DNA from 2 places in the Streptomyces sp. AM 4-1-1 genome. Region 1 is predicted to be linked to the other one. Evidence: riboswitches for the same ligand, from Rfam matches in the RefSeq annotation. Region 1 holds a riboswitch; the other holds the start of a gene.
What was found. Region 1 has a riboswitch for cobalamin ahead of PZB75_RS27080 (prenyltransferase/squalene oxidase repeat-containing protein). Riboswitches for the same ligand answer to the same signal wherever they lie in the genome.

Region 1 (7,752 bases):
CCGCGCTGGGTCAACTCGCACCGGCAGGGGCCTCGGGCCGATGAATCTCCCCGAGGTTCCCGTGGGAACGCGATTGCTGGAACGGGTGGTGACGCGGCAGGCAGAAGCGTACGCGCTATTGCACCGCCCCGAGTCGGTCGGCCAGGACACCGTCGAGATCCTGCTCGGTGACGTTACCGGTGTGGCCACACTCGCTGATATACCCCTGCCCGACACGCCGCCCGAACGGCCCGGCGCACGGCACGAGGTACTCGTGCTCATCCCGTTCCGCCAGCTCTCCGAGCGCGGGTTCGCCACCACGGACGACGGCGAGCCCCTACTGACGATGGCCGTCACGCAACACGGCGCGCTGTCACTGACCGAGGCCGTGAGGCGTTTGCCGGACATCCCGGTGATGGTGACGGGCGACCACTTCGACGTGGACGACGACAGCTACGCGGCCACGGTGCGGAAGGTCGTGGACCAGGAGATCGGCAACGGTGAAGGGGCGAATTTCGTCATCCGGCGTTCGTTCGTCGCGGACATCACGGAGTACACGCGGGACAGCGCCCTGTCCTTCTTCAAGCGGCTGTTGGAGCGAGAGTCGGGTGCTTACTGGACATTCCTGGTGCACACGGGCGACCGCACGTTCGTGGGGGCAAGCCCGGAACGGCACGTGAGCCTGTCCGACAGCATCGCCACCATGAACCCGATAAGCGGCACCTATCGCTATCCGGAGTCCGGTCCTGACCTGCCCGGCGTCCTGGCCTTCCTGGCCGACCGCAAGGAGACCGACGAGCTGTACATGGTGGTGGATGAGGAGCTCAAGATGATGGCGCGGATCTGCGCAGACGGCGGACAGGTCGTCGGTCCATACCTCAAGGAAATGGCCCGGCTGGCACACACCGAGTATCTGATCCGCGGACGAACCGATCGCGACGTGCGCGACATCCTGCTGGAGACGATGTTCGCGCCGACGGTGACGGGCAGCCCCCTGGAGAGCGCGTGCCGGGTGATCAAGCGGTATGAGCCGGAGGGGCGCGGGTACTACAGCGGTGTCATCGCCCTGATCGGCCATGACATGAACGGCTCGCGTGTCATGGATTCCACCATCCTCATCCGCACCGCCGACATCGACAGTGCGGGAACGGTCCGCATAGGGGTAGGCGCGACGCTGGTCCGCGATTCCGATCCGATGAGCGAGGTCGCCGAGACGCGTGCGAAGGCGGCCGGACTGCTCGCCTCGCTCGACACCGGCGACCCCGACCGGTTCGCCGCACACCACCGGGTGCGCGAGTCATTGGACCAGCGCAACGACGACATCGCGGAGTTCTGGCTGACGGAGAGCGACGACCGGATCCGGCCAGATCCTCAGCTGGCCGGTCGCTCCGTGCTGGTCATCGACGCGGAGGACACCTTCACCTCCATGATCGCGCTGCAACTGCGATCGGCCGGGTTGGAGGTCACCGTGCGCCGCTTCGACGAGGCGCACTCCTTCGAGGACCACGACCTCGTTGTTCTGGGACCGGGACCGGGCGATCCGCGCGACACGGCTCATCGGAAAATCTCCTATCTGACGGATACTGTCCGCCTGCTGCTCAGGGAGCACAAACCGTTCTTCGCCGTCTGTCTGAGCCACCAGGTACTCTCCACGCTTCTCGGCCTCGACGTGATACGTCGGCCGACTCCCAACCAAGGCGTGCAGCGGCGGATCGATCTGTTCGGCACGCCCGAGCAGGTCGGCTTCTACAACACATTCGCCGCCCGCAGCTGTCGGGACAAGCTTGAACACCCGACCCACGGTGTCATCGAGATCAGTCGGGATTTACGGACCGGCGAAGTTCACGCGTTACGCGGCAGAGATTTCGCATCCATTCAGTTTCATGCCGAGTCGGTACTCACCAAGGAGGGCATCCGAATCATCAGCGGACTTCTGAGGGAGGTGATACGCCCGTGCTCGCTGTAATCGTCTGGTGGAATCTTGAGGAGTCCGGACAGACAATCGAGTCCCTTCGTGAATTCCTCCGTGCCGAGGCAGTCGATCGTTTCAGTCACGTCACGGGACTGCGGCTGAAGTTCTGGATCTCCGACCAGGACACCAACCGATGGGGAGCCGTACTGCTCTGGGAATCGGTGGAAGCGGCGGCCGCACCGATTCCCGGCCGGGCCGCAGAGCTCATCGGATACCCGCCTTCGCACCACTTTTCCTTCACGATCGAAGCCACTACGGAAGGTATCTATTCACTCGCCCGCCTCTCCGGCCGCGGGGTGGCGGTGGAGAACTGAGACGTCTTCACCTGGCTGGTCCTTCGGCGTGCCCAGGAACGAGAGGAACGAGGAACACAGAACATGCACTGGACAACGCGTGTCATCGTGGTCGGCGGTGGTATCGGGGGGCTGGCGACGGCGCTGAGTGCGGCCCGACAGGGTCACCACGTCGTGGTACTCGAACGACGGGACCGCCTTGAGGAGTTAGGGGCAGGCATCCAGCTCGGCCCCAACGCCTTCCGCGCACTCGATCGTCTAGGGGTTGGTGGCGCGGTGCGTGACAAAGCCGTCTTCATCGACGAACTACGTCTCATGGACGGCATCACCGGCGAGAGGATCGTCCGGATGCCCCTGACCGACCGGTACCGGGCCCGGTTCGGCAACCCGTACGCGGTCGTCCATCGCAGCGACCTCTACCAACCACTGCTGGACGCCTGCCGGACGTCAGCATCCGTCGAGCTGCTGACGGGCCTCTCGGTGATCCGGTACGAGCAGAACGACGACGAGGTGACCGCTGTCACCGCCACCGGCCGACGGCTCACCGGCGCCGCTCTGATCGGCGCCGACGGCATCCGCTCCACCATCCGGCGCCAGCTCGTCGGCGACGGCGAACCCCAGGTGTCCGGTCACACCATCTACCGGTCCGTCGTACCCATGAACCGGGTTCCTGACGATCTGCGCTGGAACTGCGTCACTCTGTGGGCGGGGCCAAAGTGGCACTTCGTGCACTACGCGATCGCCGGCGGAGCCCTCATGAATCTCGCCGCGACCAAGGACGACGGCGCTCAAGAGGTAGTCGCCGGGCGGCCGGTCGAGGCTTCGTACGTTCTGAACGAGTTCTCGCAGCTCGAGGACGCGGCACAACGACTACTGAAACTCGGCGAGGATTGGCGGACATGGGTGCTGTGCGACCGCGACCCGGTCGACGTCTGGACGGACGGCAGGGTGGCACTGCTGGGCGACGCCGCACATCCGATGCTGCAGTATGCGGCTCAAGGCGCGTGCATGGCCCTTGAGGACGCCGTCGTGATCGGTGAGTCATTGGGGTGTCAGGGGCACGAGGTACCAGGCCGCCTGGAGAAGTACAACACCTGGCGCCGTGACCGTACACGCAAGGCACAGCTCCTGGCCCGCGAGATGGGCAGCCTGCTCTACCATCCGGCGGGACAGGCGGCCGTGGCCCGTAACGCAATGCTCTCCTCTTTCACCGAAGACGGACTGTACGACGCGGTGTCCTGGCTGCACGGGGACCGTGATTTCATCGCGGGAGGCGCGCGGTGATCCATGGGGGACGCGACCTCTGGGCAACGAACCTGGGGACGGAGATGCGGGTGGTACCCACGCCGTCCCGCCCGCCTTCAGCTCCCCCAGCGCAGTGCGATCGTGTCGCCGACGTTGATCACCCTGTCGCGGGTGGCGGTGGCGGAGGCCGAGCCGTCGACGGCTACCTTCCAGGTCGAAGTACCGCTGTTGGCCTTCCCGTCGATCGCCGTGATGGCGCCGCTTCCGGTCGACGGGGTGACGCCGGTGACGCAGCCGGACGGGGTCGCCGCGGTCGTGGCGGCGGTGAGGACGTCGCCGAGCGTGGTCGTGGTGGCGGTCGGTGTGAAGGTCACCGAGCAGACCTTCAGCGCGCCCGTCCCGTCGTCCACGCTGAGCGACAGCCTGGTGGCGGTGCCGGGGCTGAACGTGCTGGTGGCGACCCACTGCGGGGCGCCCGTGGTGGCCGGTACGGGCGGTGTGAAGGTGAAGCCGCCGCCCGCCACCGCGCGCAGCCCGTCGATGGAGGCGTACGCGGACGGCGAGGTGTCACCGGGCAGGTACTTGAAGCCGCCGCCCGGGTTGAACTGCTGGGCGATGAGGAAGTCGACCGGCGTCCTGCCCAGAGGGGTGAGGAAGTCGCCCGTCTGCGGGTTGACACCACAGGCGTTCAGTCCGGAGACGGCCCAGCCGTTGGAGTCGGTGTTGACGCCGAACATGGCGTTGAACGCACCGGAGTTGTTGACCAGCTTGCCCTTGAGGAATGTCTTCGCCCGGACGATGTCCGCGTCGGTGTTCGGCACACCCGAGACACAGAGCGCGGCCATCGAGGCGCCGGTCATGTCGATGTCGCTCGCGGTGGCGAGCTGGGTCGGGTTGCCCTCGGCCTTGCTGTAGTTCCAGCCGCCGTCGTTGTGCTGGTTGGCGCGGATACGCGTGACCACCTGGTCGACGAGTGCCTGCGGTATGCGCCGCGCACCGGCCTGGGTCCTGGCGCCGCCGAGGGCCAGTGCGGCGAAAACCGTGCCGTTGTAGTTGGCGGACGGGCCGAAGTAACCACCCTCCGCCGTCTGCCAGTAGCCGTAGACGTCCGCGATGAGGTTGCGTGAGGCGGAGACCCGCGCCGGGTCGATGCCGGCGGCGTTCGCGTTGAGCGCGCCGCGTTCGTAGTCGGTGACCACGGGGGTGGCGGACGGCCAGCCCGGGGTGGCCAGCAGGTTCCGGTACACGGTGCGGGCGTTCTTCGTGGTGTCGCCGCCGGGGGTGACGTCGACGGCCGCCGTACCCGTGGCGGCGAAGGCGGTGAACGCCCATTCGTTGGACAGTCCGGAGCCCGCGTACGAACCGTCGGCGGCCTGGAGGGACTTGAGGTACGCCACACCGTTGGCCTTGGAGGTGGCGATCTGTGCCGGGGTCGAGGTGGCGGCCGCGGGCAGCACGGTCAGGGCGAAGGCCCCGAGGACCGCGGGCACCGTGAGCGCGATGCGGCGTGAGGTGAGAGAACGGGACATGGCCTGCTCCTGGGATGAGGGACGCCGGCCCCGCCCGCCCTCCCACGACCGAGGACGGGGAAGAGCGGGTGACCGCCGCCCGAACGCGTGGCACGGCTTCCAACTTGTCGTCACCGTCTGGGCATTCGGGCTCGGAACGGCCCCCTGCCGTCCCACACCGCTGCGCGTCAGCCCCGGATTCGCACCGGGTTCCCCCACTCGGCAGGCCAGGACGCTACCCGAGGGGCCAGGGGGTCCGCCAGACGCGGCCGGCCGCCGTGCCCGGGGACCGCCGGACCGGGGCCGTCAGGTGCCCGGACGGGACCCGGTGCCGGAACCGGCCTGCCTTGACGGTGTGTTCATACGCGTGTTCCAATCCGGCTGATACGCACTCAGCACCAGGGGAAGCCGGTCGGAAACCGGCGCTGACCCGCAACCGTAGGCCCGACAGAGCGTGGGCGAGCCGGAACACCTGGTGCCAGGTTTTCAGCGAGATACGCCGTCGCGGACTACGGCGTGGTTCGACCCGCTCCCGCCCGGCCTCCTGGTCGCCCGGGAGCCGTCTGCCGCGCACGGACCCGCCCGGGGACGACACGAGGGGCCGTGGTGGGGACCACAGAGCAATCGGACCGGCGCGGGTCGAGGAGAGGGCTGCTGTCGCTGATATCGGCGGCGGTCCTCACGTTCGGCGCGAGCGTGGCGTTCGTCACGGGGGTCTCCCCTGCCGGGGCCGACCCGATCGGGGAGTGCACGGCGACGAAGGGTGCGATCGTCGCGGTCGACCTCGGGCCGTTCGGCGGCACGGTGGAGCGCGGCTGTGACACCACTCCCACCAGCGGCTACGACCTGCTGCACGAGGGCGGGTTCACCACGACGGGCACCGGGCACGACGGTCCGGCGTTCATCTGCCGGATCGGCTTCGGACCGTACAACTCCGGTACGCAGTACCCGACCCCGGACCAGGAGGACTGCGTACTGACCCCGCAGCCCACCGCGTACTGGTCGTACTGGATCGCCTCGCCCGGCCAGGACCAGTGGTCGTACAGCCCGCTCGGCGCCATGGCCCGCAAGCCCAAGGACGGTGACGTCGACGCCTGGGTGTTCGGCGGCACCGACACCGGCGGGACCAGCGGCAGGCCGTCGTTCACCCCCGACCAGGTGCGCGCGGGCGGTGGCGGTACGCCCGATCCCGGTACGTCCCCGACCGTGCCGCCCGGCGCGATCGACCTCCCGGCCGCCTTCCGGTGGGTGACGGGCACACTGAAGGACGGTGACCACGTCGTCGACGAGGGCGCGGACGCCCCGAACCACCTGTTGACGACCGAGGCCGCCTACGCGCTCGCCGCCGGGGGCAGGAGCGCCACGCTCGACAAGGTCACGGCCCATCTGGCCTCGCAGACCGACGCCTACGCCTACCCCGCGGGCCCGGACAGCGCTCCCGACGCGAACGCCGCCGCCCGGCTGGCACTGCTCGCGGAGATCACCGAGAACGATCCGCGCTCCTTCGGCGGCCACGATCTGCTCGCCGACCTCAGGAAGAACGTCTGCCCGGCGGGGCCCGAGTCCGGCTCCCCCACCCCGGGCTGCACCGCCAAGGGCGACTTCCCGAACGCCACGTACGGTGACGCGCAGGCGCTCGCCGTGCTGGCCCTCCTGCGCGGCGGCGAGGTACCGCCGGCCCCGGCCGTGGACCGGCTGACCCAACTCCAGTGCCAGGACGGGTCGTTCACCAGCATCCTGATCCGCCCCGGTGAGTACTGCGACGGCGACCCGGCGACGACCGGGCTCGTCGCCCTCGTCCTGCGCCAGGCCGGCGGCCATGACACCGCCGTCGCCAAGGCCCGTACCTACCTCGGGAAGGCCCAGCTCCAGGGCGGCGGCTTCCCCGGGTACAACGGCTCCTCCACCGGCAGTGTGGCCGCCACCGCGTACGCCGCGCAGGCACTGCGGACGCTCGGCGACACCACCACCGCCGACGCCGCCGTCTCCTGGCTGTCGGGACAGCAACTCGCCGGGGGAGGCTTCGGGTTCGAGGAGGGCGCCACCGAACCGGCCCTGTACGCGACCTCGCCCGCCGTGCTCGCCGGCTCGGGCACCAGCCTGGCCGCCCTGACCACGAAGGTGCCCGAGCCGACCGGGCCGCCCACCACTCCCCCGACGACGCCTCCCACGGCTCCTCCCGGCGAGGGGCCCGATCTGAGGAAGGGCGTCGCCTACCTCACCGACCCGTCCCGGCTGCGGCAGGGCCGCTACTACGGCACCGGATCAGCCACGGGCCGGGCCGACTTCGGCCTCACGATCGACGGCGCGTTCGCCCTGGCGGCGGCCGGACACGACGACAACACCCTGCGCGCGATCACGGACTTCCTCGACCAGGGCGGCAAGGACGCCGAGGGCCGCACCCTGCACGACTGGACGAACGCGGGTACGGCGCACGCGGCGGGCGGGTCGATGGGCAAGGCGGCCGTGCTCGCCGAGGTCGTCGGCCGGGACCCTCGTCACTTCGGCGGCAGAGACCTGATCGCCGCGCTCGCCGACGCGGTCTGCGAGCGGCCCAGCACGGCCCCGGACCGCAGCTGCCCGGCCAAGGGCGCCTACACCTACGCCCCTTCGGTGTTCGCCCAGTCCCTCGGCGTCATCGCACAGCTGCGGGCCGGTGAGAAGGACGCGGCGCGGGCCCCCCTCACCTATCTGTCTGGTCTCCAGCAGCCGTCGGGCGCCTGGCCCAGCCTGATCCCGGCGACCGGCGACTCCG
Region 2 (7,752 bases), 6.2 Mb from region 1:
GGACATTGCGGGTTCGTGGCCAAACCGGTGACATGCTTCCGCACGCGCGCGGCGCCCTCTACGGTCCGAAGCCGGACGGTCGTGAGGCTTTGCCCCACACCACTGAGCTACCCGTGCGAGGAACGTCATGAGCCAGCCCCTGGACTCCGTCACCGCAGGCCACACCCCTGAGGGTCAGGACCACGACCGGCCGGACGCCGGGCCCGCCTGGTCCTTCGAGACCAAGCAGATCCACTCGGGCGCCGTCCCCGACCCGACGACGGGCGCCCGCGCGGTGCCGATCTACCAGTCCACGTCGTTCGTCTTCCGGGACACCCAGCACGCGGCCGACGTCTTCTCGCTCGCCGAGCCCGGCAACATCTACACCCGCATCCACAACCCGACCCAGGACGTCCTGGAGCAGCGGATCGCCGCGCTGGAGGGCGGAGTCGCCGCCGTCGCGGTCGCCTCGGGGCAGGCCGCGCAGACCCTCGCCGTCCTGACGCTCGCGGGGGCCGGCGACCACATCGTCTCCAGCACCTCCCTCTACGGCGGTACGTTCAACCTGTTCCGCCACACCCTCCCCCGGTTCGGCATCGAGGTGACGTTCGTCGACGACCCCGACGACCCGGACGCCTGGCGGGCAGCCGTCAGGCCGAACACCAAGGCGTTCTTCGCCGAGACGCTGGGCAACCCGCGCGGCGACGTGCTCGACATCCGGGGCGTGGCCGACGCGGCGCACGAGGCCGGACTGCCGCTGATCGCCGACAACACCCTGCCCACCCCGTACCTGCTGCGTCCCCTCGACCACGGCGCGGACATCGTGGTCCACTCGGCGACGAAGTTCCTCGGTGGCCACGGCACCACCATCGGCGGGGTGGTCGTCGACGGCGGCACCTTCGACTTCGGCGCGCACGCCGAGCGCTTCCCCGACTTCCACTCCCCCGACCCCAGCTACCACGGGCTGCGTTACTGGCCCGACCTGGGACCCGGTGCGTTCGCCGTGAAGTTGCGGGTGCAGTTGCTGCGCGACCTGGGTCCGGCGCTCTCGCCGCACTCGGCGTTCCTGCTGCTCCAGGGTGTGGAGACGCTCAGCCTGCGGGTGGAGCGGCACACCTCGAACGCGTTGGCCCTCGCCCGGTGGCTGGAGGGGCGCGACGAGGTGTCCGCCGTGCACTACCCGGGCCTGGAGTCGAGCAGGTGGTACGAGGCGGGGCAGCGATATCTGCCGCGCGGCGCCGGCGCGGTGTTCTCGTTCGAGCTGCGCGACGGGGTGGAGGCGGGCAAGCGTTTCGTGGACGCGGTCGAGCTGTTCAGCCACCTCGCGAACATCGGTGACGTACGAAGTCTGATCATCCACCCCGCGTCGACCACCCACAGCCAGCTGGACGAGGCACAGTTGGCCGCCACCGGGGCGACCCCGGGGCTCGTGCGGCTGTCGGTGGGGCTGGAGAACGTGGCGGACCTGAAGGCCGATCTGGAAGCGGGCTTCCGGGCGGCGAAGGCGGCGTCCTGAACCGGACGGCCGCACCCCCCTCGCTCCCCGTCCCGGCCACGGGAGGCCACCGGGACGGGGACCCGCCGGGCCGCAGGTCCTGGGCGCCGCTCGGCCGGCCGCTGCCGCTGGAGTGCGGCGACACGCTTCCCGGCGTGCGGATGGCGTACGAGACGTGGGGACGGCCGGACCCGGACGGGGCGAACGCGGTGCTGGTGCTGCACGCGCTGACGGGTGACAGCCACGCCGCCGGCCCCGCCGGGCCCGGACACCCCACGGCGGGCTGGTGGGACGCCCTGATCGGCCCTGGGAAGGCCCTGGACACCGACCGCTGGTTCGTGGTCGCGCCGAACGTGCTCGGCGGCTGCCAGGGCACCACCGGACCCTCGTCGCCGCATCCGGACGGCGCCCGGTGGGGCAGCCGGTTCCCCCGTCTGACGGTCCGTGACCAGGTGGCCGCCGAGGCCGAGCTGGCCGACGCCCTCGGCATCGGACGCTGGGCCGCGGTCATCGGCGGCTCGATGGGCGGGATGCGGGCGCTCGAATGGGCGGTGAGCCGGCCGGAACGCACCGGGGCCCTGGCGGTGCTGGCCACCACCGCCGCCGCCTCGGCGGAGCAGATCGCCTGGGGATCGCTCCAGATCTCCGCGATCCGCGCCGACCCGGGCTGGCGGGGCGGGGACTACCACGAGGCACCGCCCGGCGAAGGACCCCACCGGGGCCTGGGGCTGGCTCGGCGGATCGCCCATGTCACCTATCGCAGCGAACAGGAGCTGGAAACCCGGTTCGGCGGCCGGCCGCAGCCGGGCGAACACCCCTGTCGGGGCGGGCGTTACGGGGTGGAGTCGTACCTCGATCATCACGCCGCGAAGCTGGTGCGCCGGTTCGACGCGGGCAGCTACGTCACGCTCACCGAGGCCATGAACGGGCACGACGTCGGCAGGGGCCGGGGCGGCGCCGCCCCGGCCCTGCGCGCGGCACGCATGCCCGCCCTGGTCGCGGGTGTCGAGTCCGACCGGCTCTACCCGCTCGCGCAGCAGGCACGGCTGGCGGCCGCGCTGCCCGGCGCAGGCAGGCTCCGGATCATCGACTCGCCGTACGGGCACGACGGATTCCTGATCGAGACCGAGCAGGTCGGGCGCCTGCTGCGCGAGGTGCTGCCCGGCACCTGACACCCACGGCCGGCCGGGGCGGGCACGCGACGGTGATGCCCGGAGAGGCCGGTCCCACGGGACCGCTCCGCCCGGCCGTGGACCTCTTCGGTACGCGTCCCGTCAGATCCGCCCCGCCGTCCGCTCCCCCCGCGCGCCGTCGAGAACCGCCCGGTGCACGGCGCGGGCGAGGCGCGCCCCCCAGGGTGAACGGGGCCCGGCGAACGGTTCCCCGCCGTCGGCGCCCGGGGCGGGCGAGGCGACACAGACGGCGTCGGTGGGGGTCCCCGAGCAGTCGAGTCCGGCGTCCAGAAGCGCCTGCACCTTGGCCTCGGTGGCCGTGGCGACGGCGTTGACCAGCGCGGCGTCGGACAGGGCGACCGGCAGGGTCACCACGATGTTGACGGTGCCGGGCGGCCGCGGCCCGGTGTCGCCGTCCGGCGCAGCGGCCCAGCCCCGGACACCGAGACCGCAGGTGACGGTCGCCGTCGCACCCTTGTCGGTGGCGACCGTGCGGGCGGTGACGTCGGCGGCGGTCATCAGTCCCGCGCCGGGGCCGGTCAGGCCCTCGGCCGCGGCGATCTCCGCGAGATGCCGGTCGGGGTCCAGGCGTGGGTACCCACCGGGCACCTGGGCGTTCACGATCCATCGCCGGGGGCCGAGTCCGCCGCCGAGCACGGCGCTGCCGCACACCCGCCAGCCGGGTCCCAGCCGCCACACGAGGTGGTGCAGACCGACGCCGCCCTCGTGCCGCCCCAGCAGCTCGCCGCGCCGCTGGGGCGGGAAGGTCCGTACGTCGGTGATGGCGCACTCCCTGGGCACGGGTTCGGGCAACGGCCCGCCGATCATATGGGGCGCACCGGACCCGTTCCCAGGCCGGGCCGGTGACCGTCGCTGCCCGCGCCCACGGCCCCGTCACCATCCCCTCGCTTCACTCGAACGGCCTAGTGCGGGTGGCGGCGGCCGCAGGCGCGCGGTGGTGGGCCGTGATGGGCGTCCCCGCACCTGGCGGGTCCGCCGGAGGCCGTCCTCCGGTGCCCGGCGGTTGCACGGTCCTACGGGGTGAGGCGCGATGGAAGTCGGGCGCGCCTCCCCTGGGGGACTCACCCACAGGACGCGCTCGGGCGAGGAGGAATCGGTCATGGGTGCCGCTGACGGTTTCACGGATTCCGGAGAGCTCGACGGCCTGACGGTCTACGACAGTGACGGGGAGAAGATCGGAAATGTGGGGCGGGTGTACGTCGACGACGACACCGGCAAGCCGGACTGGATCACGGTCAAGACCGGTCTGTTCGGCATGAAGGAGAGCTTCGTACCGCTCTCCGGGGCCCGGCGGTCGGGTTCCGACCTGCACATCTCGCATCCCAAGGACCGCGTCAAGGACGCCCCGAGGGTCGACGCGGACGCGCATCTGTCCGTCTCGGAGGAGGAAGAGCTCTACCGGCACTACGGACTGACCCGGAACCGCACGACGAAGCTCGGCGACCGGTCCGGCACCGGCACCGGGACGCCCGACGCGTCCCGCGCGGGTGTTCTGGGTGCCGCGGGCGCCGGAGCGGGCGCCGGAGCGGCGGGTACCGCGCGTACCGCCGGTGATCCGGCCGGTACGGGCAAGCACCGGAACGCGGACGCGTCCGCCATGTCCCGTCCGATGGCGGGGGCGGGAGCGGAGCGGTCGGCTCCCGGCATGGGCGGCAAGGAGGAGGTCATCCGGTCCGAGGAGCAGCTGCGCGTCGGCACGGAGGAGTACGAGAGCGGCAAGGCGCATCTGCGCAAGTACGTGGTGACCGAGAACGTCACCAGGACGGTGCCCGTGAGCCATGAAGAGGTGCGGATGGTCCGTGAACCTCTGCGGGGCGACGAGAAGTCGACCCGGGCGTCGGACATCGGCGAGCAGGACGTGGAGGTCACGCTGCACGCGGAGCGTGCCACGGTCCGCAAGGAGGCCGTGCCGGTGGAACGGGTGCGTCTGGAGACCGACCGGGTCACCGAACAGAAGGAGGTCTCCGCCGAGGTCCGCAAGGAGCAGGTCGACTACGCGGACGGCTCGGAGAAGGGCGGCAAGGACGCGGGCGGCGAGTTCGGCCGCGGTCGTCGCCGCTGACCCTCCGCATCGGCGGGGACAGTCACACACACCGGGTGAGGGGCGGGCCGCAGGGTCCGCCCCTCACCCCGTGGGCCGGTGCCGGGGTGTTCGCCGCCCCGGCACCGGCCCGTGCGCGGGCGCCGGGGCGGCCTCTCAGGTCCGCCGCGTGGCCCCGCCCGGGCAGGAAGCGCACCGAGGGCCGGGCGTCCAACCGGTCCGGGGGACCGCCGCGGTCACGCGGTGGACGTCCGCGATGGGTTCCGCGGTGATCACCTCGTGCGGGGACACCGCCCGCGACGACCCGGCCCTGTTCCGTGACGACGATCCGCTCGCAGAACACCGCCGGGAGACTGTTGGGGTCGTGCGGCGCGACGACGGCAGTTCCCCGGCGTCCCACGGCTCGTGCGCGGAGCCTGGTGTCCGTGTGCCGTGTCCGGTCCCGGGCGCGGCCGCCGGCGGGTCTTCGGACTCGGGTTCACACGGAGGAGGCGCCTTCCCGGGAACCCGTGGGCGTCCCAGTGGCCTTGGCCCCGCCCGTCCCCTGACCGCTGCGCGTCAGCTCCGGACTCGCACCGGATTTCCTGACCCCCGCATGGGGCTTCACCAGCATTTAGCGAACTGTCACGCGGTCGATGACCGCCCGGCGGGGGTGTGCGCGGGGGCAGTACGCCAGGCCGGTGGCCCGGCGTTCCGCCCCCGTTCCGTGGCCCGTCGACCCGGTTCAGGGACGCTGGAGCGCCAGTACGGCGTTGTGTCCGCCGAATCCGAAGGAGTGGCTGACGGCCCGTCCGACGGGTTGCCTCAGCGGTTGTTTGGTGACGCAGTTGAGGTCGAACTCGGGCGCGGGCGCGTCGAGGTTCGCGATCGGTGGTACGACGCCGTGCTGAAGGGTGAGGATGGTCAGCCCGGCCTCGATCGCGCCCGCCGCCCCCATGCAGTGGCCGAGCACGCCCTTGGGGGCGGTGACGGGCGGCCGGTGCGGGTAGACCCGGCTGATGAGGGCGGCCTCGGTCGCGTCGTTCATCGGGGTCGCGGTCCCGTGGGCGTTGACGTGCTCGACGTCCTCCGGCCGCCACCCCGCGTCACGCAGCGCCGACTCGACCGCGGCCTGGGCGACGGCGCCCGAGGGAAGCGGGCTGGTCGGGTGGTGGGCGTCGGTGGTGGCGCCCGTACCGGCGAGCAGCGCGCGGGGGGCCGCGCCCCGGGCGCGCGCGTCGTCGGCCCGTTCCAGCACCATGATGGCGGCGCCCTCACCCATGACCAGTCCGCGGCGGTCGGCGGCGAACGGGCGGCACAGCCCGGCCGGGTCGCCGTCCGCGGGAGCGGCGGCGCCGGAGCGGGCGAGGCCCGTCATGGCGACCGGGTAGATGATCGACTCGGTGGCCCCGGCGACCGCGATGTCGCACTGGCCGGTGACCAGCAGGTCGCGGGCGACGGACAGCGCGGTGACGCCGGACGAGCACGCGGTGCACGGCGCCAGGCTGGGGCCGGTGGCCCGCATGTCGATGGCGATCTCCGCCGCGGGCATGTTGGGGATGGTGAGCAGGATGCCCGACGGTGAGGTGGCGCTCGGGCCGCGCCGGTCGAGGGTGACGGCCTGCGCGGTGAGTCCGGCCGAGCCGCCGCTGCTGGTGCCGACGACCACCGCGACCCGGGTGCCGTCCCAGTCGGCGGGGTCGAGTCCGGCGTCCGCGACCGCCTCCCTGGCCGCGAGGACGGCGAACTTGACGTACTTCCCCATCCGGAAGGCGGTCCTTCCGCCGATCCGGGCGTCGAGGCCGGTGTCGTCGACCGTGCAGGCGAAGTCGACCACGCATCCGTCGAGCTCCGGCACGGTGTGGGCCGAGGAGACCCCGGCGCACACGCCGTTCCAGGTGGTCTCGGTGTCGTGGCCGGCCGGAGTGATCATTCCCAGGCCGGTGACGACGACGGTGTGACGGCTCATCGGGCGTTGCCCACCGGCAGTTCGCCCCGCAGCGACTCGTCGATGAACGCCGTGAGTTCGGCGAGGGTGGCATCGCGGTAGAGCCTGTCCGAGCCCGCGTCCACGTCCAGCGTCTCCCTCAGGATGACGGCGAACTCGGCGACGGCGAGGGAGTCCATTTCCAGGCTGTCCATCGTGGAGTGCGGCAGGATCTCCGCCGCGGGCACCCTGAAGGTGCCGATGAGAATCTCGTTGATCTTGGGGTGGATCTCGTACATGATCTTCCTTTCGCTTGCGTGCGCATATGTATGCGACCATGTGGATGAAGCGCGCATCAGACACTCCGCCGCCGGAACAACTCGACGACGAACCGCCGGTTACGCCTTGGGGCGAACCGATTCGTCACCGCCGCGGCGCGGTTTCGCGAACCACCGCGCCAGCGTGGAAGCCGTGCCCCAGTACGCCAGCAGCACGGCCCTGACGCCGAGCGCCGCCGCGGCCTCCTTCATCGACCGCACCGGGGCCCCGGCCACCGGGGTCATCGCGTCCCCGGCGTCCGGGGCCGCTCCGGGCCGGTTCGCCAGGCACCTTCCGGATCTTCGTACGCGTCCGTGTAGTCGGCACCCGCGATGGGCCAGTCGCCGAACAGTTCATCCGGAAGCGCGAAGGACTCGACCAGTTCGCCCGCGTGCGCGGCGACGGCGGCGATGAGCTGTTCGGTGGTCTCCGGCAGCGCGTCGACCTGGCCGGCGGTCAGCCACCCGGCCGCCAGGAGATCGCCGCTGTTGCGGGCCACCCACTGGAGCGCGAACAGCAGCTCCAGCTCCCGCAGCCGCTCGCGGGCCGGTCCCTCCGGGAGACCGGTCACCGCCTCGGCGTACGCCTCGGCAGCCTGCCGGTACGCATGCGCCTCCACCCCCCGCAGCGCCGCTCCCGACGCGGCGTTCCACCGGCCGAGCGGATCACCGTGCGGCGCCCGGCCCATCCGTGCGGCGGCCCTGGCGAACCAGATCTCCTCGACGGCCGCGAGGAGGCTCCCGAGGAACCGGGGGTCGAAGAGGTCGCCGTACCGCGCGGCCGGGGCGGCACGCCGCTCGCCGGACGCGCTGGTGAAAAG

Region 2: linked by a shared signal. The riboswitch ahead of PZB75_RS01165 (ABC transporter ATP-binding protein) and the one ahead of PZB75_RS27080 (prenyltransferase/squalene oxidase repeat-containing protein) in region 1 are both predicted to bind cobalamin.

What each region holds. Positions count from the first base shown of each region.
Region 1 covers NZ_CP119145.1:6,396,460-6,404,211, reverse strand. The annotation lists gene PZB75_RS27105 (isochorismatase family protein) at 1-44, shown strand, start outside; gene PZB75_RS27100 (anthranilate synthase family protein) at 41-1,945, shown strand; gene PZB75_RS27095 (hypothetical protein) at 1,933-2,265, shown strand; gene PZB75_RS27090 (3-hydroxybenzoate 6-monooxygenase) at 2,329-3,528, shown strand; gene PZB75_RS27085 (hypothetical protein) at 3,606-5,018, opposite strand; cobalamin riboswitch at 5,138-5,213, opposite strand; cobalamin riboswitch at 5,359-5,495, shown strand; gene PZB75_RS27080 (prenyltransferase/squalene oxidase repeat-containing protein) at 5,604-7,752, shown strand, end outside.
Region 2 covers NZ_CP119145.1:242,505-250,256, forward strand. The annotation lists gene PZB75_RS01145 (bifunctional o-acetylhomoserine/o-acetylserine sulfhydrylase) at 128-1,495, shown strand; gene PZB75_RS01150 (homoserine O-acetyltransferase) at 1,492-2,646, shown strand; gene PZB75_RS01155 (adenosylcobinamide amidohydrolase) at 2,749-3,474, opposite strand; gene PZB75_RS01160 (PRC and DUF2382 domain-containing protein) at 3,767-4,729, shown strand; partial or broken gene PZB75_RS01165 (ABC transporter ATP-binding protein) at 4,884-5,093, opposite strand; cobalamin riboswitch at 5,148-5,334, opposite strand; gene PZB75_RS01170 (beta-ketoacyl-[acyl-carrier-protein] synthase family protein) at 5,433-6,656, opposite strand; gene PZB75_RS01175 (acyl carrier protein) at 6,653-6,913, opposite strand; gene PZB75_RS01180 (hypothetical protein) at 7,013-7,144, opposite strand; gene PZB75_RS01185 (acyl-CoA dehydrogenase) at 7,174-7,752, opposite strand, start outside.